2 regions of the Brucella sp. LJL56 genome follow, and region 1 is predicted to be linked to the other one. Evidence: predicted binding sites of a transcription regulator. Region 1 holds the regulator's gene; the other holds the start of a gene.

Region 1 (4,429 bases):
AGAGGGCTCGCCAGCCACCATATCGCGCAATATGCCGCCGAGCGTGGCTGTGGAAATGCCGGTCACGATAGCGACGGATGGTCCGAAGCCGAGCGCGAGCCCCTTGGCCGCGCCCAGTACCGTATAAGCCGCCATGCCGATGGCATCGAGCCAGAGCAGGACACGGTAGCGCGATTCGACCATATGAGCCGTGAAATAAACGAAGATGGCTGCCAGTGTACCAGCAAGCAGATAAGTGGGTTCGACAACCCAGAAAACCGGCGCGCCGAGTACAAGATCACGCAGCGTTCCGCCACCAATGCCGGTAATATTGGCAAGGAACAAAAAACCGATAATGTCGAGTTGGCGGCGCGAAGCGGCAAGAGCGCCGGTCGCAGCGAAAACGAAAACGCCTGCGAAGTTCAAAAACTCAGGAATCGTCACGCTGCCGGTCTCCTCCATACATCCGGTGACAACTTTTCACCGGTTCGCTGCAATAGCAATATGCACATTATTGCAAACTGGACAGCAGATATGAAAAGAGCGGCAGACAAAGTCGCCGCTCCAGGTTCATCAGTTATTACTGAAATCAGGCATTGCCCTCGGAAGCAGCCCCGCCACTATCGACAGCTACCTTCGGGCCTCCCTTTGACACACCGACCATAGCGGGGCGCAGAACCCGGTCGCCAATGGCGTAACCAGCCTGCACAACCTGCACGACGGTGTTGTTCGGCAGATCTGGATTTGGCACTTCGAACATGGCCTGATGGAAGTTCGGGTCGAACTTCTGGCCTTCCGGCTCCAGCTTGGTGACGCCGTGGCGTTCCAGAGCCTGTAGCATGGCGCGTTCGGTCATCTCGACGCCTTCCGCCAGAGACTTCAGACTGGCGTCAGTTGCCAGCGTATCGGCAGGAATAGCCTCGAGTGCACGGCGCAGATTGTCAGAAACCGACAGCATGTCACGTGCGAAATTGGTCACGGCATAGGTGCGTGCATCCTGCACATCACGCTGGGTGCGCTTGCGTAGATTTTCCATCTCTGCCGCAGCGCGCAATAACTGGTCCTTCAATTCGCCGTTGTCTGCTTCGAGCGCGAGAAGCCGGTTTGCGGTTTCATCAGCCGCGTTTTCCGCTTCGTCTTCCGCAACCTCGGCGCTGGCTTCCGCCTTGCGCGCTTTCAGGAAATCGGCGGCAGCCCGGTTCAGCGCCTCACGATCCCTTGGATTGTTGATGTCGCGCTGCTCAAGATCGGGGTTCTGGGTTTTGTTCTTTTCGTCAGACATAATGCTTCTTCCGTCTTGAATATCTTCTGGGGCGGATATCGAGTTTCATACCATTAAAATCAAGGCTTAATTTCTGCTGACCCGGTAAGATTGGCATCTCACCGCAACAGCCTGGACACGATCTGCGCCGTATAGTCCACCATCGGAACGATACGTGCGTAATTGAGACGGGTCGGGCCGATGACGCCGAGCGCCCCAATCACCCGCTGTTCGCTGTCACGATAAGGCGCAACCACCAGCGACGAGCCGGACAGCGAAAACAGCTTGTTTTCCGAGCCGATGAAAATGCGCACACCCGAACCGGTTTCGGCCAGATCCAGAAGCTGGACCATGCCGTCCTTGGTTTCCAGATCGTCGAACAGATGGCGCAGGCGCTCGATATCTTCCTGAGCGTGAATGTTTTCCAGAAGATTGGCGCGGCCGCGCACAATCAGCCGTGACGGCTGGTCCGCACCGGTACCACCCCAAACGGCGAGGCCCTGTTCGACAAGTTCCTGTGAAAGCTGGTCCAGTTCCTGACGGGTTTCCTCCATCAGCACCTTCAGCTCGGCCTTGGCTTCGGAAAGCGTATGGCCGTGAATATGGGCGTTGAGGAAATTCGAGGCTTCGACCAGTTGCGATGCGCTGATGCCGACCGGCAGATTGATGACGCGGTTTTCCACATCGCCATTCTGCATCACCAGCACGGCAAGTGCACGGGTCGGCTCCAGCCGCACGAATTCGATATGCTTGAGCGCGCCTTCCGTCTTGGTGGCGAGCACAAGGCCGGCGCCACGCGACAGGCCCGACAGAACCTGACTTGCCTCGGTCAGCACGCTTTCCACCGAATTGCTGTTTCCGGCGGCGCGCACCTGCGCCTCGATGGACGAGCGTTCGCCCGGCGGCAGATCGCCGACTTCCATAAAGGCATCAACGAAAAAGCGCAGGCCGATTTGCGTCGGCAGACGGCCCGCCGATATATGCGGCGCATAGATCAGGCCCAGATGTTCCAGGTCGCTCATCACATTGCGAATAGTGGCAGGTGAGAGCGAATGCGGTAGCAGGCGGGACAGATTGCGGGACCCCACCGGATCGCCGTCGTTGAGATAGCTCTCGACGACCAGCCGGAAAATTTCGCGCGACCGCTGGTCGAGCGAATTCAGAAGCTGATGTTCAGGCGATTTCATCATGATAGAGCGGCGAACCTGTTGATTGCTTGCCCTAAATATAAGGTTGCGGCGCGAAGCGTCAAAGGCTTTAGCTCCAGACTGGCATTCCTCTCAACACTTCTCGACATGTCTTTGGGTTATCGAAGCGCAAAATTCCTTTCTATTTGCGCTCGGGGAGCCTAAAAAGCCGCACGGAAAACTTTGAATCCCAAAAAACTCGATCAAGGAATTTGATATATGCGTCCATCCAAGCGTGCTGTCGACGAAATGCGCGCCGTCTCTTTCGAGCGCGGCATCTCCAAACATGCGGAAGGCTCCTGCCTGGTCAAATTCGGCGATACGCATGTTCTGTGTACGGCAAGCCTTGAGGAAAAGGTGCCGGGTTGGATGCGCAACACCGGCAAGGGCTGGGTCACGGCGGAATACGGCATGCTGCCGCGTTCGACCGGCGACCGCATGCGCCGCGAAGCCGCCGCTGGCAAGCAGGGCGGACGCACGCAGGAAATCCAGCGTCTGATCGGACGCAGCCTGCGCGCCGTCGTGGACATGCAGGCGCTTGGCGAAGTACAGATCACGGTGGACTGCGATGTCATTCAGGCCGATGGCGGCACGCGTACGGCAGCCATTACCGGCGGCTGGGTGGCGTTACATGAATGCCTGAGCTGGATGGAAGCGCGCCAGATGGTGCGGGTCGAGAAGGTTTTGAAGGACCATGTCGCAGCCATTTCCTGCGGCATCTATGAAGGTGCACCGGTTCTCGATCTGGATTATGCGGAAGATTCCGTCGCCCAGACCGACAGCAATTTCGTCATGACCGGCACAGGCGGCATCGTTGAAATTCAGGGCACTGCCGAAGGCACGCCTTTCTCGGAAGAAGAGTTCCTGAACCTGATGAAGCTGGCGCGCAGCGGTGTCGATCGCCTCGTGTCGTTGCAGAAGATGGCGGTAGCTTAAGAGCCCGAATCAAAAAAGCGTATTTGCAGCCGCACAGGACGACTTTTGGAACAGGCTCTGATAGGACAGTGTCTGCTCCATCTGAATGACGAGACCTGATCCATGCGCGCTGCACGTATTCTTGAAACGGCACTCTATGTTCGCGACATCGCGGAAGCGGTAAAATTCTATCGCAACACGATGGGGCTGGAATCGGTGGGCCAGATCAGCGAACGCAACGCTTTCTTCCGCTGTGGCGAGGGCATTTTGCTGCTCTTCAAAGCGGAAGAAACCTTGAAGCCGCCTTTGCCCGGCCACCTGCCTGTTCCACCGCATGGCACGACGGGGCCGGGTCATGTATGTTTTGCCGCAAGCCGCGCTGAGATCGAGGGCTGGCGGGAACATCTGGAAAGGCATGGCGTTGCCATTGAGGCCGATTTTGATTGGCCTAATGGCGCACATTCGATTTATTTCCGCGATCCGTCCGGCAATTCGCTGGAGATTGCCGAACCCAAACTATGGAATTGAAAATGAGAACGCTGGAAAAGGGCAAGCTGATTGTCGCCTCGCACAATGCGGGCAAGCTGAAGGAATTCGACGGGCTGATCGGCCCGTTTGGTTTCGATGTCAGCTCTGTTGCGGCACTTGGCCTGCCGGAGCCGGATGAGACCGGCACCACGTTTGAGGAAAACGCCTATATCAAGGCCTTTGCCGCAGCCGAAGCCACCGGGTTGCCCGCCTTGTCCGACGATTCCGGCCTGATGGTCGATGCATTGGACGGCGAGCCCGGCGTCTACACCGCCAACTGGGCCGAGACTGAAGACGGCACGCGTGATTTCGACATGGCGATGCGCAAGGTCGAGGATCTTCTGCAGGAAAAGGGTGCCACGGGCCCAGACAAGCGCGGCGCGCGTTTCGTCTCAGTCATTTGCCTTGCATGGCCGGATGGCGAAGCGGAATATTTTCGCGGAGAGGTGGAAGGCGTGTTGATATGGCCTCCACGCGGCACGACCGGTTTCGGCTATGATCCGGTGTTCCTGCCGGACGGCCATGACAAGACCTTTGGCGAAATGACCGCCGAGGAAAA
Region 2 (4,429 bases), on a different contig from region 1:
ACGGCCGGGAGTCAATCAGAAGTTTCTAAAATACAAGCTTCGTTGCCGCAAAGCGTGAGCAGAGTAAATTTTACATAAATCACAAATGGTTACCTAACGTAAAAAGAAAGGCAGCCAAGGGCCGCCTTTCTTGTATTTTCATCGAAATGAGCTCCATGGATTTCTTGGAAATCCATGCTGCCACCCGCACCGCTTTGCAGTGCGGGCATTGTACTCATGGGCGAGCTTTATGGATTTCTTAGAAATCCATGCCGCCCATGCCACCCATGCCACCAGGCATGCCAGCAGGTGCGGCATCCTTCTTCGGCAGTTCAGCGATCATAGCTTCGGTGGTGATCAGAAGACCGGCGATCGATGCTGCGTTCTGCAGAGCGGTGCGAACAACCTTAACCGGATCGACAACGCCAGCCTTGATCAGGTCGCCGAATTCACCATTGGCTGTGTTGTAGCCGTAGGTATCCGAGCCGTTTTCAAGGATCTTGCCAACGATAACCGAAGCTTCTTCACCAGCATTGGTCGTGATCTGGCGAGCTGGAGCCTGCAGAGCGCGACGAACAATGTTGATGCCAGCTTCCTGATCAGGGTTTGCACCCTTGGCAGCAATCTGAGCCGAAGCGCGGAGCAGAGCGGTACCGCCACCGGCAACGATACCTTCTTCAACCGCAGCGCGGGTTGCGTTCAGGGCATCGTCAACGCGGTCCTTCTTTTCCTTAACTTCAACTTCCGTTGCGCCACCAACGCGGATCACGGCAACGCCGCCAGCGAGCTTGGCGAGACGTTCCTGAAGCTTTTCACGGTCGTAGTCAGAAGTGGTTTCTTCAACCTGCTGCTTGATCTGCGAAACGCGAGCGTCGATTTCAGCTTTCTGGCCTGCACCGTCAACGATCGTGGTGTTTTCCTTCGAGATCGAAACCTTCTTTGCACGGCCAAGCATGTCGAGCGTAACGGTTTCAAGCTTGATGCCGAGGTCTTCGGAGATAACCTGACCGCCGGTGAGGATCGCGATGTCTTCGAGCATTGCCTTACGGCGATCGCCGAAGCCAGGAGCCTTGACGGCAGCAATCTTCAGGCCGCCACGCAGCTTGTTGACGACGAGGGTTGCAAGAGCTTCACCTTCAACGTCTTCAGCGATAATGACGAGTGGCTTGGAAGTCTGAACAACAGCTTCGAGAACTGGCAAAAGGGCCTGAAGGTTCGAAAGCTTCTTTTCGTGCAGAAGGATGTATGCGTCTTCGAGGTCCGCAATCATCTTTTCCGGGTTGGTGACGAAGTAAGGCGACAGGTAACCACGGTCGAACTGCATGCCTTCAACGACTTCGAGTTCGGTTTCAGCGGTCTTGGCTTCTTCAACCGTGATGACGCCTTCGTTGCCGACTTTCTGCATCGCTTCAGCGATCATCTTGCCGATTTCAGCTTCGCCGTTAGCGGAGATCGTGCCAACCTGAGCAACTTCTTCCGAGGTGTTGATCTTCTTGGCTTTGCCGAGAAGGTTAGTAACAACTTCGGTCACTGCGAGGTCGATGCCGCGCTTCAGATCCATTGGGTTCATGCCGGCAGCAACAGCTTTTGCGCCTTCCTGAACGATAGCCTGACCGAGAACGGTCGCGGTGGTGGTGCCGTCACCGGCAGTGTCGTTGGTCTTCGAAGCCACTTCGCGCAGCATCTGTGCGCCCATGTTTTCGAACTTGTCTTCGAGTTCGATTTCCTTGGCAACCGATACGCCGTCCTTGGTGATGCGCGGAGCGCCGAAGGACTTGTCGATAACAACGTTACGACCCTTAGGGCCAAGCGTTACCTTAACAGCGTCAGCGAGGATGTCGACGCCGCGCAGCATCTTTTCGCGCGCAGTGCGACCGAATTTTACGTCTTTTGCAGCCATTTTACTCTCCTGGGAAATGTCCCGGTCAGATTATGGTGAATTGATATTCAGGTAGAAACTAATCTCTGGCTTCGCCTAACCGGCGCGAACCTGAAGGATTAGCCGACGATACCGAGAATGTCGGATTCCTTCATGATCAGCAGATCTTCGCCGCCGATCTTGACTTCGGTGCCCGACCACTTGCCGAACAGAACCTTGTCGCCAGCCTTGACTTCGAGAGCGATCAGCTTGCCTGCTTCGTCACGAGCGCCAGTGCCGACAGCGACGATTTCGCCTTCCTGCGGCTTTTCCTTGGCGGTGTCAGGGATAATGATCCCGCCAGCGGTCTTGGCTTCCGATTCAACGCGACGAACGACGACGCGGTCATGAAGCGGGCGGAACTTGATATCAGCCATGGTATAACCCTTGGTGTTATAGACGTTGAACCCTGTTAACGGATCGAGCCGATCCGCGCTTGTTAGCACTCATCACGCGAGAGTGCTAACGTGGCTCTGAGATAGAAGCCCGACCTGATCTTGTCAAGATTGCCTGAGAAATTTGACAGGCGAATGATGGTTAATTTGCACGGTTTTGGACGCGGAACAGCCAAGGTTGGCCATTGCCAACTCCGCATATGGTGGCACGGATTACGATATCAACCGACGATGCGAAGATTTGACAGCTCGTCGCCGATCTGACGAAAAGTTTCTGCTAGGTCCCCGCCGGTAGAGTTCCAGAAAAGCTTTGCAGGTTTACCGCTTTCCATACGAACGCGAGAGTCGGAGGAGCAGGATCGAAGTAGATCGATCTGTGCTTTCTCATCGCTCTTGTCGGCACTAAGATCGAGTGCCACGGTCATGATGATGACATTTGCAGCCTTTGCGTTGTTGCAGAGCGTTGCGAACTTCGCATTCATAGCTCTGCCATAGACCGTGTTGTCTTGGGCCTCATTTACGCTCGTCTCCTGAAATAGTCGGGTGTGCCCATATTCGGCAGGAACCTCTCGCGTATAACCGTAAGCGGAATAGTAGGATTGGTTGCCAGCTCGATCTGAGCCGTTGCTCCCCAACAAGGATTTATAAGTGTAGTAAGTGTTGGCGCCATCTGTCAGAACAATGACAACTTTATCATTTCCGCGCTCGTTTTCGGGTCTGCCTTCAGTAAAGGGAGCTGCGTGAGCAATGGTTCGCCATCCCCAAGCTAATCCCTCAGGTACGTTTGTGCCGCCGTCGGATTTCATGGTCTCGATCGCGTCCAGAATCGCTTTCTTACCTTCGTCTTGAGATACATCTGTAAGTAGCGTTAGAGGAGAGGTTGTGCAACTGTAGTTCGGCCCGCTTTTTTCATCGGGGCGAGCTCCTTTTTCCTTAAGATAATACTTCGTGATATCGCGCTGAAGTTTTTGATAGTTGCTGCCGGACAAATTTTCCTTCCACCAATAGTTCAGCCCTCGGTCTCTGCCGCTGTTGTAGTATTCATCGGGCGCGAACATCGGCACAAACATGGTGGCTGGATTACTGATTACAGGGGCGGAAACATCCAGTGCATACTTGCCACTGCGAGCCTCAACACACCCCCCCCATTTTAACCAGGGTGTGGCATCTTTTGCTGAAATGTCATTATAAAGTACGGTACGGGAGAACGGCTTTCCGTCGTCTTGTCCCCAGCCAGAGCCGGATTTGTAGAAACGCTTACTTCCAACAGGGTCTTCAATGATCTTGCGTTTGTTGTCGATTGTAACTGGGAGGTCGAAGTTTTCAAAGCTAACTTTATTAAACCCGGCCGTATCCACCCAGGGTGCATTCAAGTATTGCGGACCAACATTGACAGATCCTGCGAACGGGACGAGAGAAAACTGTACAGGTTTTTGGACGCGTGTGACGATGGAGGATTGGGCAGCCATGGTCTCTACAAGCTGTTTAGCGGCGCTCTTAAGCAGATCCATGCGCTTTTTGTTCGAGCCACTTCCCGAGTAATCCATCGAACCGGAATTATCGAGAACGAGCGCAACTTCGATTGTATTTTTGAGTCTTACGGCTGACCGAAGCGCATAGTTTTTATCATCCCAATCATTTCGTTCTGTTCCCAGCAGGCGGGATGCAATGACACCAAAAAGGGACTGGTACGTGAAATCGGCAGTAGCTTGTATTTGTTGATCGGCTTGCTTGCCTTCGGGAAAGGTGACCTGAAATTGAACTGCGTCCATGCTCAATGCTGTCAGGTTGGCGGTGAAAACTTGTGTACCATAAACTTGCATATCGGATTGGGTCGCACCGGTCGAAAATTTCTTGCCTACAGCAAGGGCGGCGGCATCAAGCGAGGCCTGCACATTGTTGCGCACGCGCATAAGATTGGCGGAGTCAACCGCGATCATGCCTGCCAGAAGCAGAGGCACCAGCATCAAAGCCGTTATCATCGCAAAATTGCCGCGCTCGTCCTTGATGAAATTTGGACCCATCAGTTGCGGCGAACAGTGAAAAATATGCTGCGCAAGCCTGCGGACTTGTGTAACCCAGTTTTTCAATTTGGCCCCCGCCGATGGTTGTGTTTGTGACACATGAAATGAAAAGT

The links. The regulator HrcA, encoded in region 1, represses chaperone genes, less so after heat shock. The targets are predictions, from matches to a motif close to GTTAGCACTCNCNNNNNGNGAGTGCTAAC.
Region 2: groES (co-chaperone GroES) is a predicted target of HrcA. The motif match lies at 2,336-2,364, and genes of this name have one in related genera.

Annotation. Positions count from the first base shown of each region.
Region 1 is NZ_JBTXLQ010000001.1:1,272,062-1,276,490, reverse strand. Features, by position in the region: gene ACYSN1_RS06180 (trimeric intracellular cation channel family protein) at 1-423, opposite strand, end outside; gene grpE (nucleotide exchange factor GrpE) at 569-1,261, opposite strand; gene hrcA (heat-inducible transcriptional repressor HrcA) at 1,360-2,430, opposite strand; gene rph (ribonuclease PH) at 2,647-3,363, shown strand; gene ACYSN1_RS06160 (VOC family protein) at 3,466-3,870, shown strand; gene rdgB (RdgB/HAM1 family non-canonical purine NTP pyrophosphatase) at 3,873-4,429, shown strand, end outside.
Region 2 is NZ_JBTXLQ010000003.1:122,196-126,624, reverse strand. Features, by position in the region: gene groL (chaperonin GroEL) at 239-1,879, opposite strand; gene groES (co-chaperone GroES) at 1,978-2,274, opposite strand; gene ACYSN1_RS12540 (TadE/TadG family type IV pilus assembly protein) at 2,514-4,382, opposite strand.